Regions from separate parts of the Streptomyces sp. GB4-14 genome, predicted to be linked through region 1. Evidence: riboswitches for the same ligand, from Rfam matches in the RefSeq annotation. Region 1 holds a riboswitch; the other holds the start of a gene.

Region 1 (7,562 bases):
GCCTCGAGGTCCGGGCGCAACTGCGCCGCCACCTGGCCGACTTCGAGGCCGTCGCGGTCCTGGTCACGCATGACCCGCTGGACGCGATGGTGCTCGCGGACCGGCTGGTCGTCGTGGAGCGCGGCCGCGTGGTGCAGGAGGGCGCGCCCGCCGACATCGCCCGCCACCCGCGCACCGACTACATCGCCCAGCTCGTCGGCCTGAACCTCTACCGCGGCCGGGCGGACGGCCACACGGTACGGCTCGACGCGGGACCGGAGGTGAGCACCACGGAGGACCTGTCCGGGCCCGCGTTCGTCGCGTTCCCGCCCGGCGCGGTCATCCTGTACCGGGACCGGCCCACCGGCTCCAGCGCGCGCAATCTGTGGCGTTGTGAGGTGGCGGGGCTGGAGAGCCACGGCGACCAGATCCGCGTGGAGCTGACCGGCGAACTGCCCCTGGCCGCCGACCTCACCGCCGTGGCCGTGGCCGAACTGGGCCTGCACCCGGGCGCGCCCGTCTGGGCGGCGGTGAAGGCGACGCAGACACACGCCTACCCCGCCTGAGGCCCCCCAGGAGACGCCCAGGGGCCCCGCCCGGTTCGCCCGGGCGGGGCCCCTTCACTTCCCGGCGGGTCAGTCCTGGTACGCGTCCAGCGGCGGGCAGGAGCAGACCAGGTTGCGGTCGCCGTAGGCCTGGTCGATGCGGCGCACCGGCGGCCAGTACTTGTCGGCGGCGTTCACCTCGCCCGGGAACACGGCCTCCTCGCGGGTGTAGGCGTGCTCCCACTCCCCGCCGAGCACGGACGCCGTGTGCGGGGCGTTGCGCAGCGGGTTGTCGTCGGCGGGCCACTCGCCCGAGCCGACCTTCTCGATCTCGGCGCGGATGGCGATCATCGCCTCGCAGAACCGGTCGAGCTCGGTGAGGTCCTCGGACTCGGTGGGCTCGATCATCAGCGTGCCGGCCACCGGGAAGGACATGGTCGGTGCGTGGAAGCCGTAGTCGATGAGGCGCTTGGCCACGTCGTCGACGGTCACGCCGGTCGCCTTGGTGAGCGGGCGCAGGTCGATGATGCACTCGTGCGCGACCAGCCCCCCGGGGCCGGTGTAGAGCACCGGGTAGTGCGGCTCGAGGCGCTTGGCGATGTAGTTGGCGCTGAGCACGGCCACCTGCGTGGCCCGCTTCAGGCCCTCGCCGCCCATCAGGCGGACGTACGCCCAGGAGATGGGCAGGATGCCCGCCGAACCCCACGGGGCGGCCGAGATGGGTCCGACGCCCGTCTCGGGTCCGGCCTCCGGCTGCAGCGGGTGGTTCGGCAGGTACGGGGCGAGGTGGGCGCGGACGCCGACCGGGCCGACGCCGGGGCCGCCGCCGCCGTGCGGGATGCAGAAGGTCTTGTGCAGGTTCAGGTGGGAGACGTCGCCGCCGAAGTGGCCGGGCTTGGCCAGGCCGACCAGGGCGTTGAGGTTGGCGCCGTCGACGTACACCTGGCCGCCGGCCTCGTGCACCTGGGCGCAGATGTCGGCGACGTGCTCCTCGAAGACGCCGTGCGTCGACGGGTAGGTGATCATCAGCACGGCCAGCTCGTCGCGGTGCTGCTCGATCTTGGCGCGCAGGTCCTCGACGTCGACCTCGCCGTTCCCGGCGGTCTTGACGACGACGACCTTCATGCCGGCCATCACGGCGGACGCGGCGTTGGTGCCGTGCGCGGAGGACGGGATCAGGCACACGGTGCGCTGTTCGTCGCCGTTGGCGCGGTGGTAGCCGCGGACGGCGAGCAGACCGGCCAGCTCGCCCTGGGATCCGGCGTTGGGCTGGAGGGACACCTTGTCGTAGCCGGTGACCTCGGCGAGACGTTCCTCCAGCTCGCGGATGAGCGTGAGGTAGCCCTCGGCCTGCTCGGCCGGGACGAACGGGTGCAGCTGACCGAACTCGGGCCAGGTGACCGGCTCCATCTCGGTGGTCGCGTTGAGCTTCATGGTGCAGGAGCCCAGCGGGATCATGCCGCGGTCCAGCGCGTAGTCACGGTCGGCGAGGCGGCGCAGGTAGCGCAGCATGGCCGTCTCGGAGCGGTGCTGGTGGAAGACCGGGTGGGTGAGGTAGTCGTCGGTGCGCAGCAGCGCGTCCGGCAGGGCGTCCTGCGCGGAGGGGTCCAGGGCCTCGACGTCGGCCTCGACGCCGAAGGCGCGCCACACGGCGGCGAGCTGGTCGCGGGTGGTGGTCTCGTCGCAGGCGACGGAGACCGTGTCGGCGTCGACGAGGCGCAGGTTGACGCCGTTGTCGCGGGCGGCGGCGACGACCTCGGCGGCCCGCCCGGCGACCCGCACGGTGAGGGTGTCGAAGTAGGAGCCGTGGACGACCTCGGCGCCGCCGGAGCGCAGGCCCTCGGCGAGGATCGCGGCGTAGCGGTGGGTGCGACGGGCGATCGTCCGCAGGCCCTCGGGACCGTGGTAAACCGCGTACATGCCCGCCATGACGGCGAGCAGCACCTGCGCGGTGCAGATGTTGCTGGTGGCCTTCTCCCGGCGGATGTGCTGCTCACGCGTCTGCAGCGCCAGGCGGTACGCCTTGTTGCCGTCGGCGTCGACGGATACGCCGACGAGGCGGCCGGGCAGACTGCGGGCCATCTTGTCCTGCACGGCCATGTAGCCGGCGTGCGGGCCGCCGAAGCCCATGGGGACGCCGAAGCGCTGCGTGGTGCCCACCGCGATGTCCGCGCCCAGCTCGCCGGGGGACTTCAGCAGGGTGAGGGCGAGCAGGTCGGCGGCGACGGTGACGAGCGCGCCACGCTCGTGCGCCTGGTCGATGACCGGCTTGATGTCCCGGACGGCGCCGGACGCCCCCGGGTACTGGATCAGGACGCCGTTGATCTCACGTCCGTCGAGCTCGGCGGGGATGCCGTCGCTCAGATCGGCGACGACGACCTCCACGCCGGTCGGCTCGGCGCGGGTCCGTATGACGGCGACGGTCTGCGGCAGGGCGTCCGCGTCGACCAGGAAGAGGCCCTTCTTGTTCTTGCCCATGCGCCGGGACAGCGCCATCGCCTCGGCGGCGGCGGTGCCCTCGTCCAGCAGGGAGGCTCCGGACGTGGGCAGGCCGGTGAGGTCGGCGACCATCGTCTGGAAGTTCAGCAGCGCCTCGAGCCGGCCCTGCGAGATCTCCGGCTGGTACGGCGTGTAGGCCGTGTACCAGGCGGGGTTCTCCATGACGTTGCGCAGGATGACCGGCGGGGTGAAGGTGCCGTAGTAGCCCAGACCGATCATGGAGCCGAGGACCTGGTTGCGGCCGGCGAGGGCGCGCAGCTCGGCGAGCACCTCGGCCTCGCTGCGGGCGCCGGGCAGGTCCAACGCGTCGGCGTTCTTGATCACGTCGGGCACGGCGGCGGCGGTCAGCTCGTCGAGCGAGCCGTAGCCCACCTGGGCCAGCATCTTCGCCCGGGCCTCGTGGTCGGGGCCGATGTGGCGCTGCTCGAAGGGAATTCCCTGTTCGAGCTCGGAGAGCGGGGTGCGGGGGGCAGTCATTGAGGAGGCCTCCTGGTCCGACGACCTTCGAGGGGCACCACGGCGCAGGTGCCCGGACGGCCTCCCCCTCTGTCATCTCAACCTGAGAGTTTCACCGGGACGCCGCTGGCGGTCCGGTTTTCACCGTCGGTGAGAGCGGAAGCCGTCGACACCCGCCCTGCTTTCCAGAGTGACCTCGTCCGTGCGGTACGTGTGCCTGAGAGATTCCGGGGAGGATTTGCTCCTTCGGCGCCTCCGGTGGTGCCTGGAGGACTCTCCCGCACGGGGTCAGCGGCCGTTGCCAGCGTACCAGCGAGGTTCGGACCCCCGCCTTCGAGTGGCCGTTCCGCGGATTGTGCCTTTCTGTAGTGCTATCGGATGAGTTTGCTACGAGTGGAGGGCCCGTGCAGACGGACATCGACCCGCGTCACCTCATCGGCCGCAAGGCGTACGACCGCAACGGCACCCGCATCGGCACGATCGACGAGGTCTACCTCGACGACGCCACCGGCGTGCCGGAGTGGGCGGCGATACGCACCGGCCTGTTCAGCCGGGACGCCTTCGTGCCCCTGGAACCCAGCGAGCTGATCGACGGGGCCCTGCACGTGCCGTTCGAACGGACTCTCATCAAGGACGCGCCGGACTTCGGCGTCGGCCGCCATCTGTCCCCGGAGCAGGAGCTCCAGCTGTACCACCACTACGGCCTGGACGTGGGCTCCCCTCCCCCGCTCCCGGACCGCGACTTCGGCAAGCTGGCGGGCCAGGAGGAACACACCTGACGCCCCCCGGGGGGGCCACGGTCCCTCAGGTGCGTCCGCCCCACAAACCCGGGACCGGCCCGCGGCGCTTCGCAGGACCGGCGCGGCTCCCTCGGGCCGTGTCTCACGGCGAGCCGCCACGGCGCAGCCTGCGCGGTGGGACCGTCTCGCACGCGGCGAGTTGGGACCGCCTGCACGGGCACGCCGGGCGCCCCACCGCAGCAACGGGTTCCCGGCGCGGGCCCGGCCCGCGCCCTCAGGCTTCCGGTGGCCGGGGCGGAGGAGGCAGCATCTCCGGGGGTCCCATCGGCTCGGGCAGGGCCGGCGGCGCCTCCACCAGCGGCAGCGGATCCGCTGCTTCCAGCGCCGGGTCGTCGACGCGGAACGTCTTCACCCGGCCGGGCGCCGAGCCGGGTGTCTCGAACCGGACCGTCACGCGGCCCAATCCGCTGCCCTGCACCCACCCGTGCCCGTACTCGGTGTGCCGGACGTCGTGGCCCGCGGGCCAGCGCCGCTCCACCGGGACCTCCGGACGCCGTTCGGGCGCGGGCTCGGACTCCTCGCCCTCGGCGACCTCCTCCCCCGCACCGCCCGCCGCCTGGGCGAACAGGTCCTCCTGCGTGTAGTCGGCCAGCCCGCTGACGCCGACGCCGAGCAGTCGTACGCCGCCCGTGGTGTCCACCGAGTCCAGCAGCCGCGCCGCCGCCTCCCGGACGACGGCCGGGTCGTCGGTGGGGCCGCGCAGCGTCTCGGAGCGGGTCAGCGTGGAGAAGTCGTACCGCCGTACCTTCAGCACGATGGTGCGTCCGGACAGCCCCGCCCCCCGCAGCCGGCGCACGCAGCGGTCGGCGAGCCGCTGCACCTCCAGGCCGACCCGCACCCGGTCGTGGATGTCCACGTCGTACGTGTCCTCGACGGACACCGACTTGGTCTCGCGCTCGGCGACGACGGGCCGGTCGTCCCGGGCCAGCGCCATCGCGTACAGCGCGTGTCCGTGGGCCTTGCCCAGCAACCGCACCAGCTCGTCCTCGCCCGCCTCGGCGATCTCGCCGACCGTGTGGATGCCGGCCCGCCGCAGATGGTCGCCGGTGGCGGGCCCGACGCCGGGAAGGGTCCGCACCGGCATCGGTTCGAGCATCGCCCGCTCGGTGCCGGGCTCGATGACGACCAGCCCGTCCGGCTTCGCCTGCTCCGACGCGATCTTCGCCAGCATCTTGGAGGCGGCCAGCCCCACGGAGCCGGTCAGACCGGTGACCGCGCGGATGTCCGCGCGCAGCTTCGCGCCGGCCAGCCGCGCCGACCGCTCGTCCCACGCCGTGCCGCCGGCCTCCAGGTCGACGAACGCCTCGTCGAGGCTGAGCGGCTCCACCAGGGGCGAGAGGGCGCGCAGCAGTGTCATCACCTGGTCGCTGATCGAGCGGTACAGCGCGAACCGGGGCACCAGATACGCGGCGTTCGGCGCGAGCCGCCGGGCCTGGGACATGGGCATCGCGGAGTGCACACCCAGCACACGCGCCTCGTAGGAGGCAGTGGCGACCACGCCTCGGGGCCCGAGTCCGCCCACGATCACGGCCTTGCCGCGCAGACTCGGCTTGGACGCCTGCTCCACCGAGGCGTAGAAGGCATCCATGTCGAGATGCAGGATCGTGGGAGCGGATCTCACATCTTCGATGCTGCCCTACGCCACTGACAACGTCCTCGTCGGGCCGGGCCCCGCGCGGCGCGGACTCAGACCGCGCGGTTCCTGCGCCGGGCCAGCTCGTCCATCGGGTTGTGCCCGATCAGGGTCTCCCCCGTGTCGACCCGCTCGCCGTGCAGCTGCGACAGGGCGCTCTCGACATCCCGCCACACCACGCCGACGGCGATGCCGAAGACGCCCTGACCGCCCTGGAGCAGGGCGTGGACCTCGTCGGGCGACGTGCACTCGTAGACCGTGGCGCCGTCGCTCATCAGCGTCATGCGCTCCAGGTCGCTGAAGCCGCGCTCGCGCAGGTGCTGGACGGCGGTGCGGATGTTCTGCAGGGACACGCCGGTGTCCAGGAACCGCTTCACGATCTTCAGCACGACGACGTCGCGGAAGCTGTACAGCCGCTGGGTGCCGGACCCGTGGGCGGGGCGCACGCTCGGTTCGACCAGCCCCGTGCGCGCCCAGTAGTCGAGCTGGCGGTAGGTGATGCCGGCCGCCGCGCAGGCCGTGGGCCCCCGGTAGCCGATCTCCTCGGACGCCATGGCCACCGCCCCTCCACCGCCCGGCACAGCCGCCGGTCGCTGCGGAGCGGGATCGATCGCACCGCCACGCGCGGGATGGCCCCCGCCCGAGCGGAGCGGAGAGCTCTGGGGAGGATACGGCCCGCCCGCCCCGAAAACGCGTCCGGGGGCACCCCCAGCCGTACCGTCGCCGCTGCTTCTCACGCCGACCTCCGTCCTTGACCTGCCTCCTCGACGGTAGGCAGTCACCAAGGGTGCGTCAACGATCGCCACACTCGGCACGCCGAGTGATAATCACCCTGAGAGTGGTTTCCCGTGCCCCGTCCCGGGGAAAGGCTAGCCGAATGTCCTCGGCGCGGACCGCGACCGGCGCCGAGGCCCCGGGAAACGGCTCACTGGTTGCTGGTCCCGAAGTCCTCGGGCGAGATCTGGTCGAGGAACTCGCGGAACTTCTCCACCTCGTCCTCCTGCTCGTCCGGAATCGCGATGCCGGCGTCGTCCAGCACCGTGTCGCTTCCGTAGATCGGCGTTCCCGTACGCAGGGCCAGTGCTATGGCGTCGGAGGGACGGGCGCTCACCTCGACACCGCTGGCGAAGACCAGCTCGGCGTAGAACACGCCTTCCCGCAGGTCGGTGATGCGCACTTCCGTGAGCTCCTGTCCCACGGCCTCCAGCACGTCCTTGAACAGGTCGTGGGTCAGCGGCCGTGCGGGCGCCATGCCCTGCTGGGCGAAGGCGATGGCCGTCGCCTCCCCGGGGCCGATCCAGATGGGGAGGTAGCGGTCGCCGCCCACTTCACGCAACAGCACGATCGGTTGGTTGGAGGGCATTTCGACCCGGACACCTACGACATCGAGCTCGTTCACACAGCAACCCTAGGCCGTGCCCGGGACGTTTGGGTAGTCGGGCCGGGATCGGGTGGCCGATCCGGCCGCGCTGTGCTGTTCCCCGGAGGTCTCGAGGTCCTCCTCAGGGCAGCCGCACCCCGAGCGCCGACCGCACCAGCGCCGCGTGCAGCTTCATGGTCAGACCGGCCAGTTCCCTGGTGCGGTCCTCGGCGTGCGCCCTGGTCTGCGGGTTGCGGTGGCGCCGCAGCGGCGCGACGACCTGCTCCACC
Region 2 (7,562 bases), 4.0 Mb from region 1:
GCTCGCTGGCGCAGCCCGTGGCGATCAGACCGACCGCGACCGCGGCCGTGATCGCCCGAGCGGCTCGGGTCTTGAATATGCGCATACTGGGGCCACTCCGGGTCCGCTATGTGGATGCATCTTGACCGGCCGAACACTACAGACGTTCGCAGTGAGTCAGGAACAGTCCGGATAGCGGTGATACCTACCTGAGATCTGAACAGTCGACATAAGGGACTGTTCCGGCATCTTCGCGCGATGATTTAACACCGGGGACACAAACGAAGGTGCCTCAAGTGCCTTTCACGGGGCCTCGGATGACGTGATGACGCGGTGAAACCGCAGGTGACAGGGGGTTAGCGACAGGTAGCTGATCGCATTCGACGGAATCTGACGCAAAATCAGCGGCGGACGGGTCAGGACAGGACTCGCAGCGACTTCCCCTTGTCCACATGCTGGACGTCGTGACACTGCGTCACCATGCGCGAGACCCCCGGCGGCCGAGGCGCCGTGCCGGGGACCTCGGGAAGACGTACCGGTCAGAGGCGGTGTGCGGGCGGGTAGCCGTAGCCCGTGGCGGGGGCCGGGGCGTGCGCCTCGCGGTCGTAGAACGGACGCCCGTTGACGCGCAGCCACATCGCCACCGGGTCGTGCTCGTCGGACAGGGCGACGGTGGAGACCGGCAGCCCGTCGGGCACCGCGGACAGCGACTGCCGCATCATCTGCCGCACCGACTCCACGGCGGGCGGCGAGGTGTCGTACACGTCCAGGCCGATGGCGAGGTACGGGGCGCCCAGCGCGGGCTGCACCCAGGCGCGGCGCAGCGCGCGCACGGCCGGGGTGCGGTGGGCGTTCTGCGCGAGGAGGGCGTAGAACTGCGGGATCTCGATGGCCGGTTCGGACAGCCGCAGCGGTCCGGCGGGCTGCTGGTCGAGTCCGCCGGCGATGCGGCGCAGGTCGAGCCAGGGGATGCCGACGCCGCCGCCCGGCGCGTGCGGATTGAGCCAGAGGCCGTAGCGGTCCGGGTAGAGGGCGCGGGCCACCTCGAGCCCGTCGACCACCTCGTACGAACGGTTCCAGCCGCTGGCGGACAGCTCCTGGGCGGAGGTCACGCAGGGCGCGTAGCCGTGCCCTTCGACCTCCATGGTCCCGTACTGGGCGTCCGGCGAGCCGGCCTGGCCGTGCCAGAGCAGCATCCAGACCCTGCCGGACGAGGGGGTGGCGAGGGCGCGCAGCAAGGCCTCGTAGGCGTCGTAACGCCCGGGCGTCACCTGGCGCAGCATGTGCTCGACCTGTCCGGCCGCCGCGGTGCCAGCGCTCACTTGTATCGCCCCTCCGTACAACACCCTGCCGGCCAATGCTCCTAGCTTAAGCCGACGGTCTCCGGGGGTCTGCTGTCAGTGCGCGGAAGGCGGGCGGCGGCGGCGTCACGCACGCTGGTAGAAGGGGCGGACCTTGGCGCGCAGCCAGTCGGCGACCGGGTCCTGGGCCACGTCGAGGACGACGAGGTTGACCGGCCAGCGGGCGGGGCTGCGGCCCAGCGCCCGGCCGAGGGCGTCCAGCGGCAGCGCGCGCGGGTCGCCCTCCCAGTGCAGCAGCTCCACGCCGACGAACAGCACCGGGTCCGCCGTCTCGATGGCGGCCAGGCAGCGGCGGGCGGTCGCCACCACACCGAGGGCGTCGAACTCCTGCGAGGCGGCGGCGAGGAAGTCCACCGGGTCGTCCTGCCAGTCCGGTTCGAACAGCCGGACGCGGCCGCCGCTCGCCGGGCCGTCCAGCGGGGAGCGCCCGGCCCGGCACAGCTCGGCCACCGCGGCCGGCGGCAGCGGGACGGCGACCGTGCCGCCCGGGTTGACCACGATGCCGGCCTGCGGGGGCAGTCCGCGGGCGAACTCCACGGCGGGCGCGATGGTGCAGCCCATGTGGGAGCCGACGACCTGGCGGAACTGCTCCTCGGAGCTGAAGACCGGCACATACGCCTGGCCGTCCAGTTCCATGGTGGGCAGGTCGAGGGGGCCGCTGTGCGGGCCGCCGCCGTTCGGCAGGGGCACCCAGACGAAGCTGCGGCCGAGGACCTCGACGATGCGGGCTCCCGCCGAGGGGACGCCGAGGGAGGCGGAGAGCGCCTCCTCCAGTTCGTTGCCGGGCCACCCGCCGTGCGGGTGGAAGTGCGTCCGCTCCGGGTTGTCCGCCGGGAAGTCCATCTGTCGCCCACCGTCTGCCTGATGCCGCTGCTTGGCGGAAAGGCTAGCCGGTCAGCCGGTGAAGCCGATCCGGCGCAGGGCGTTCGCGGCGTCCCGGTCGACGAGCACCGCCGAGGCGCAGCCCTCCGGCACCCGGCCCGACTCCACCGCCTCCAGCAGCCGCCCGCAGGCGGTGCGGTGCCGGCGGAAGGCGTACCGCGAGACGCCCCGGCCGCGCTCCAGCTGCCCGGCCAGTGCCTCTTCGGGCGGGACGTCGAGGAGCAGCAGGTGCAGCGCGGCCCCGCGGCGGCGGGCCTCGCGGGCCAGCCAGCGCCGCACCCAGGTCTGGGTGCCGCAGTCGTGCACGACGACCGGCCGGCCGGAGCGCAGCACGCGGCGCAGTCCCGCGTAGTGGGCGAGCCGGACCAGGGGGCGGTAGAGGGCGTACGGCAGCAGGCGGGGCATGCGGCTGTCCCAGCGGTCACGCGCGTCCTGGGAGTCGACGCGGTCGTCGTGCACCGTGCGCCGCATCAGCGTGGACTTGCCGCTGCCGGGCAGTCCGGTGACGACGACGAGGTCGCGGGGGCCGAAGAGCAGGGCGCGCGGGCTGCGTCCTGAGCGGGCGCGCAGATCCTGGACGAGGGGGGCGGGCGCCGCGTCGCGGGCGCCGTGGGCCCGGTGCGCGTGCTGCCGCGGCAGCGCGACGCCTGTGGTGCCGGCGTACGCCGTGGGCCTGTTCACCGTGGTCGTCCTCCCCTGGGGCCGGATATGGAGGTCCGATCCCCGCCGCGTGTAAAGAGAAGGTAATGCCAGGTCGCTCTCGGTCGCGTACTCATTCCGGTACAGGCCTGTCACAGCTCCCTGTGACCGAGCCTGCACGAGCCGTGCACCCCCGGCAAGGGCCCCCTGCCGGTGTCCCACGATGCGTGCAATGATGTGCGCGCCAACTGCATACCGGCCGTTTGAATCCGCGCGGGAGAGTCCCCGGCACCTGTGCCGCCGGGGCGCCGAAGGAGCAAGTCCCTCCCTTGAATCTCTCAGGCACCGTTACCGCGCGGGCGAGGCACATCTGAAAAGCGGGCCGCCGTCGCAGTGCTGCGGTGGTCCCACCCAAGGTGCAAGTCCTGATCGCCGTGTCGCCGGTGGTCATGGCGAACCTCTCAGGTTCCGATGACAGATGGGGAGGAAACGACCTCGCCTTCCCCCACGCTCGAATGAACTCGCGCGGGAGGGACACCCATCGCCTTGGGAGACCGACCGATGAGCAGTAACGAACCCCGCCGTACCGCGCTCGATGCCCTGCATCGGTCGCTCGGCGCGACGATGACCGACTTCGCCGGCTGGGACATGCCCCTGCGCTACGGCTCCGAGCGCGACGAGCACAACGCCGTGCGCACGCGGGCCGGCCTCTTCGACCTCTCGCACATGGGCGAGATCACGGTCACCGGCCCGCAGGCCGCCGCCCTCCTCGATTACGCGCTGGTGGGCAACATCTCGGGCGTGAAGCCGGGCCGCGCCCGCTACACGATGATCTGCCGTGAGGACGGCGGCATCCTGGACGACCTGATCGTCTACCGCCTGGGCGACACCGAGTACATGGTGGTGGCCAACGCCTCCAACGCCCAGGTGGTGCTGGACGCGCTGACGGAGCGGGCCGCGGGCTTCGACGCCGAGGTGCGCGACGACCGCGACGCGTACGCGCTGCTGGCCGTGCAGGGCCCCGAGTCCCCGGCGATCCTGCGGAGCCTCACCGACGCCGACCTGGACGGGCTGAAGTACTACGCCGGCCTGCCGGGCACCGTGGCCGGGGTCCCCGCGCTGATCGCCCGCACCGGCTACACCGGCGAGGACGGCTTCGAGCTGTTCGTGAAGCCGGAGCACGCCGTGGAGCTGTGGCAGGCGCTGACGAAGGCGGGCGAGGGCCACGGGCTGGTCCCGTGCGGCCTGTCCTGCCGGGACACGCTCCGCCTGGAGGCGGGCATGCCGCTGTACGGCAACGAGCTGAGCACCTCCCTCACGCCCTTCGACGCCGGTCTGGGACGGGTGGTGAAGTTCGAGAAGGAGGGCGACTTCGTGGGCCGCGCCGCCCTCGCCGAGGCCGCCGAGCGTGCCGCGAAGAACCCGCCGCGCGTCCTGGTCGGCCTGGTCGCCCACGGCCGCCGGGTGCCGCGCGCCGGGTACGCCGTGGTCGCCGGCGGCGAGAAGATCGGCGAGGTCACCTCCGGCGCCCCCTCCCCCACCCTGGGCAGGCCGATCGCCATGGCCTACGTCGACGCGGGCCACGCGGAGCCGGGCACCGAGGGCGTCGGTGTGGACATCCGCGGCAGCCACGAGCCGTACGACGTCGTGGCGCTGCCGTTCTACAAGCGGCAGAAGTGACACCGTCGTAGCCGGCCTCCGGCCGGCTTTCACGCGTCCGCGGCACGGGGGTCCCACCCGTCCGGCCGCTTCGCGTGCCCTCCCCGTCATCAGCAGTTTCCCGCGTACAGGAGAATTCAGGCCATGAGCAACCCCCAGGACCTGCGTTACAGCAAGGAGCACGAGTGGCTGTCGGCCGCCGAGGACGGCGTGTCGACGGTCGGCATCACGGAGCACGCGGCCAACGCGCTCGGCGACGTGGTCTTCGTCCAGCTCCCCGAGGTCGGTGACACGGTGAGCGCGGGCGAGACCTGCGGCGAGCTGGAGTCCACCAAGTCCGTCAGCGACCTGTACTCCCCCGTCTCCGGCGAGGTCACCGAGGTCAACGAGGACGTGGTGAACGACCCGGCGCTGGTGAACTCGGCCCCCTTCGAGGGCGGCTGGCTGTTCAAGGTGCGGGTCACCGACGAGCCGGCCGACCTGCTGTCCGCCGCCGAGTACGACGCGTTCGTCGCGGGCTGAGGAGCCGTAGCCGCATGTCGCTTCTGAACACGCCCCTGCACGAGCTCGACCCGGCGGTGGCCGCCGCGGTCGACGCCGAGCTGCACCGGCAGCAGTCCACCCTCGAGATGATCGCCTCGGAGAACTTCGCCCCGGTCGCGGTCATGGAGGCCCAGGGCTCGGTGCTGACCAACAAGTACGCCGAGGGCTACCCCGGCCGCCGCTACTACGGCGGCTGCGAGCACGTCGACGTGATCGAGCAGATCGCCATCGACCGGGTGAAGGAGCTGTTCGGCGCCGAGCACGCCAACGTCCAGCCGCACTCGGGCGCCCAGGCCAACGCGGCCGCGATGTTCGCGCTGCTCAAGCCGGGCGACACGATCATGGGTCTGAACCTCGCGCACGGCGGGCACCTGACCCACGGCATGAAGATCAACTTCTCGGGCAAGCTCTACAACGTGGTCGCGTACCACGTGGACGACACCGGCGTCGTGGACATGGCCGAGGTCGAGCGCCTGGCCAAGGAGAACAAGCCGAAGCTGATCGTCGCCGGCTGGTCGGCGTACCCGCGCCGGCTGGACTTCGCCGCGTTCCGCCGGATCGCGGACGAGGTCGGCGCCTACCTCATGGTCGACATGGCGCACTTCGCCGGTCTGGTCGCCGCGGGCCTGCACCCGAACCCGGTGCCGCACGCCCACGTCGTGACCACCACCACGCACAAGACCCTCGGCGGTCCGCGCGGCGGTGTGATCCTCTCCACGGCCGAGCTGGCCAAGAAGATCAACTCCGCCGTGTTCCCCGGCCAGCAGGGCGGCCCGCTGGAGCACGTGGTCGCCGCCAAGGCGGTCGCCTTCAAGGTGTGCGCCTCGGAGGAGTTCAAGGAGCGCCAGCGCCGCACGCTGGAGGGCGCCCGCATCCTGGCCGAGCGTCTGGTCCAGGACGACGTGAAGGCCGTGGGCGTGGACGTGCTGTCCGGCGGCACGGACGTGCACCTGGTCCTGGTGGACCTGCGGAACTCGGAGCTGGACGGCCAGCAGGCCGAGGACCGGCTGCACGAGGTCGGGATCACCGTCAACCGGAACGCGATCCCGAACGACCCGCGCCCGCCGATGGTCACCTCGGGTCTGCGCATCGGCACGCCCGCCCTGGCCACCCGCGGCTTCACGGCCGAGGACTTCGCCGAGGTCGCCGACGTGATCGCCGAGGCGCTGAAGCCGTCGTACGACGCCGAGGCGCTCCGGGACCGGGTCGCGGCGCTGGCCGCGAAGCACCCGCTCTACCCCGGTCTGCGGTAGTTCCGTCCGCTTTTTTCACGGACGCACGGGGCATCGCGCACACTGGGTCGGTGGGCGCGGTGCCCCGCACCATGCAGCGCATGAACGATTCAGCACCCCACCCGTCCCACTGAACCGCCCTTCCCCGGTGGACAGCGTCGTCCGCCGAACCCTGAGGAGTCCTCCCGTGGCCATCTCGGTCTTCGACCTGTTCTCGATCGGCATCGGCCCGTCCAGCTCGCACACGGTCGGCCCTATGCGGGCGGCCCGGATGTTCGCCCGGCGACTGCGCAACGAGGACCTCCTGGCCTCCGTCGCCTCGGTGCGGGCGGAGCTGTACGGCTCCCTGGGCGCCACCGGGCACGGCCACGGCACGCCCAAGGCGGTGCTGCTCGGCCTGGAGGGCGACTCGCCGCGCACGGTGGACGTGGAGTCGGCCGACGAGCGCGTCGAGAAGATCAGGGAGGGCGGGCGGCTGCGGCTGCTCGGCGAGCACGAGATCGGCTTCTCCTTCGACGACGACCTGGTGCTGCACCGCCGCAAGGCGCTCCCCTACCACGCCAACGGCATGACGCTGTGGGCGTACGACTCCTCCGGCGCGGAGCTGCTGGCCAAGACGTACTACTCGGTGGGCGGCGGTTTCGTCGTCGACGAGGACGCGGTGGGCGCGGACCGGATCAAGCTCGACGACACCGTGCTGAAGTACCCCTTCCGCACCGGTGACGAGCTGCTGCGGCTCACCAAGGAGACCGGCCTGTCGATCTCCGCGCTGATGCTGGAGAACGAGCGCGCCTGGCGGTCCGAGGAGGAGATCCGCGAGGGGCTGCTGGAGATCTGGCGGGTGATGCGGGCCTGTGTGGAGCGGGGCATGTCCCGCGAGGGCATCCTGCCGGGCGGGCTGAAGGTCCGCCGCCGTGCCGCCACCACCGCACGCAAGCTGCGCTCCGAGGGCGACCCGCAGGCGCTCGCGATGGAGTGGATCACCCTCTACGCGATGGCGGTGAACGAGGAGAACGCGGCCGGCGGCCGGGTCGTCACCGCCCCGACGAACGGCGCGGCCGGCATCATCCCGGCCGTGCTGCACTACTACATGAACTTCGTGCCGGGCGCCGACGAGGAGGGCGTGGTGCGCTTCCTGCTCGCGGCGGGCGCCATCGGCATGCTCTTCAAGGAGAACGCCTCCATCTCCGGCGCCGAGGTCGGCTGCCAGGGCGAGGTGGGCTCCGCCTGCTCGATGGCGGCGGGCGCGCTCGCTGAGGTGCTGGGC

What was found. A riboswitch is a leader RNA that binds a small molecule or an ion and turns the genes downstream of it on or off. The one in region 1 is predicted to bind glycine.
Region 2: linked by a shared signal. The riboswitch ahead of gcvT (glycine cleavage system aminomethyltransferase GcvT) and the one ahead of gcvP (aminomethyl-transferring glycine dehydrogenase) in region 1 are both predicted to bind glycine.

Annotation. Positions count from the first base shown of each region.
Region 1 covers NZ_RZHO01000002.1:5,732,303-5,739,864, reverse strand. Annotated here, with positions in the region: gene ELQ39_RS27435 (ABC transporter ATP-binding protein) at 1-545, shown strand, start outside; gene gcvP (aminomethyl-transferring glycine dehydrogenase) at 615-3,500, opposite strand; glycine riboswitch at 3,675-3,770, opposite strand; gene ELQ39_RS27425 (PRC-barrel domain-containing protein) at 3,884-4,258, shown strand; gene ELQ39_RS27420 (DNA polymerase IV) at 4,494-5,900, opposite strand; gene ELQ39_RS27415 (MerR family transcriptional regulator) at 5,966-6,649, opposite strand; gene ELQ39_RS27410 (bifunctional nuclease family protein) at 6,838-7,311, opposite strand; gene ftsR (transcriptional regulator FtsR) at 7,415-7,562, opposite strand, start outside.
Region 2 covers NZ_RZHO01000002.1:1,734,537-1,742,098, forward strand. Annotated here, with positions in the region: gene ELQ39_RS08905 (ABC transporter substrate-binding protein) at 1-85, opposite strand, end outside; gene ELQ39_RS08910 (enhanced serine sensitivity protein SseB C-terminal domain-containing protein) at 519-1,301, opposite strand; gene ELQ39_RS08915 (enhanced serine sensitivity protein SseB C-terminal domain-containing protein) at 1,407-2,183, opposite strand; gene ELQ39_RS08920 (AAA family ATPase) at 2,235-2,903, opposite strand; glycine riboswitch at 3,126-3,225, shown strand; glycine riboswitch at 3,226-3,349, shown strand; gene gcvT (glycine cleavage system aminomethyltransferase GcvT) at 3,423-4,541, shown strand; gene gcvH (glycine cleavage system protein GcvH) at 4,665-5,042, shown strand; gene glyA (serine hydroxymethyltransferase) at 5,057-6,316, shown strand; gene ELQ39_RS08940 (L-serine ammonia-lyase) at 6,483-7,562, shown strand, end outside.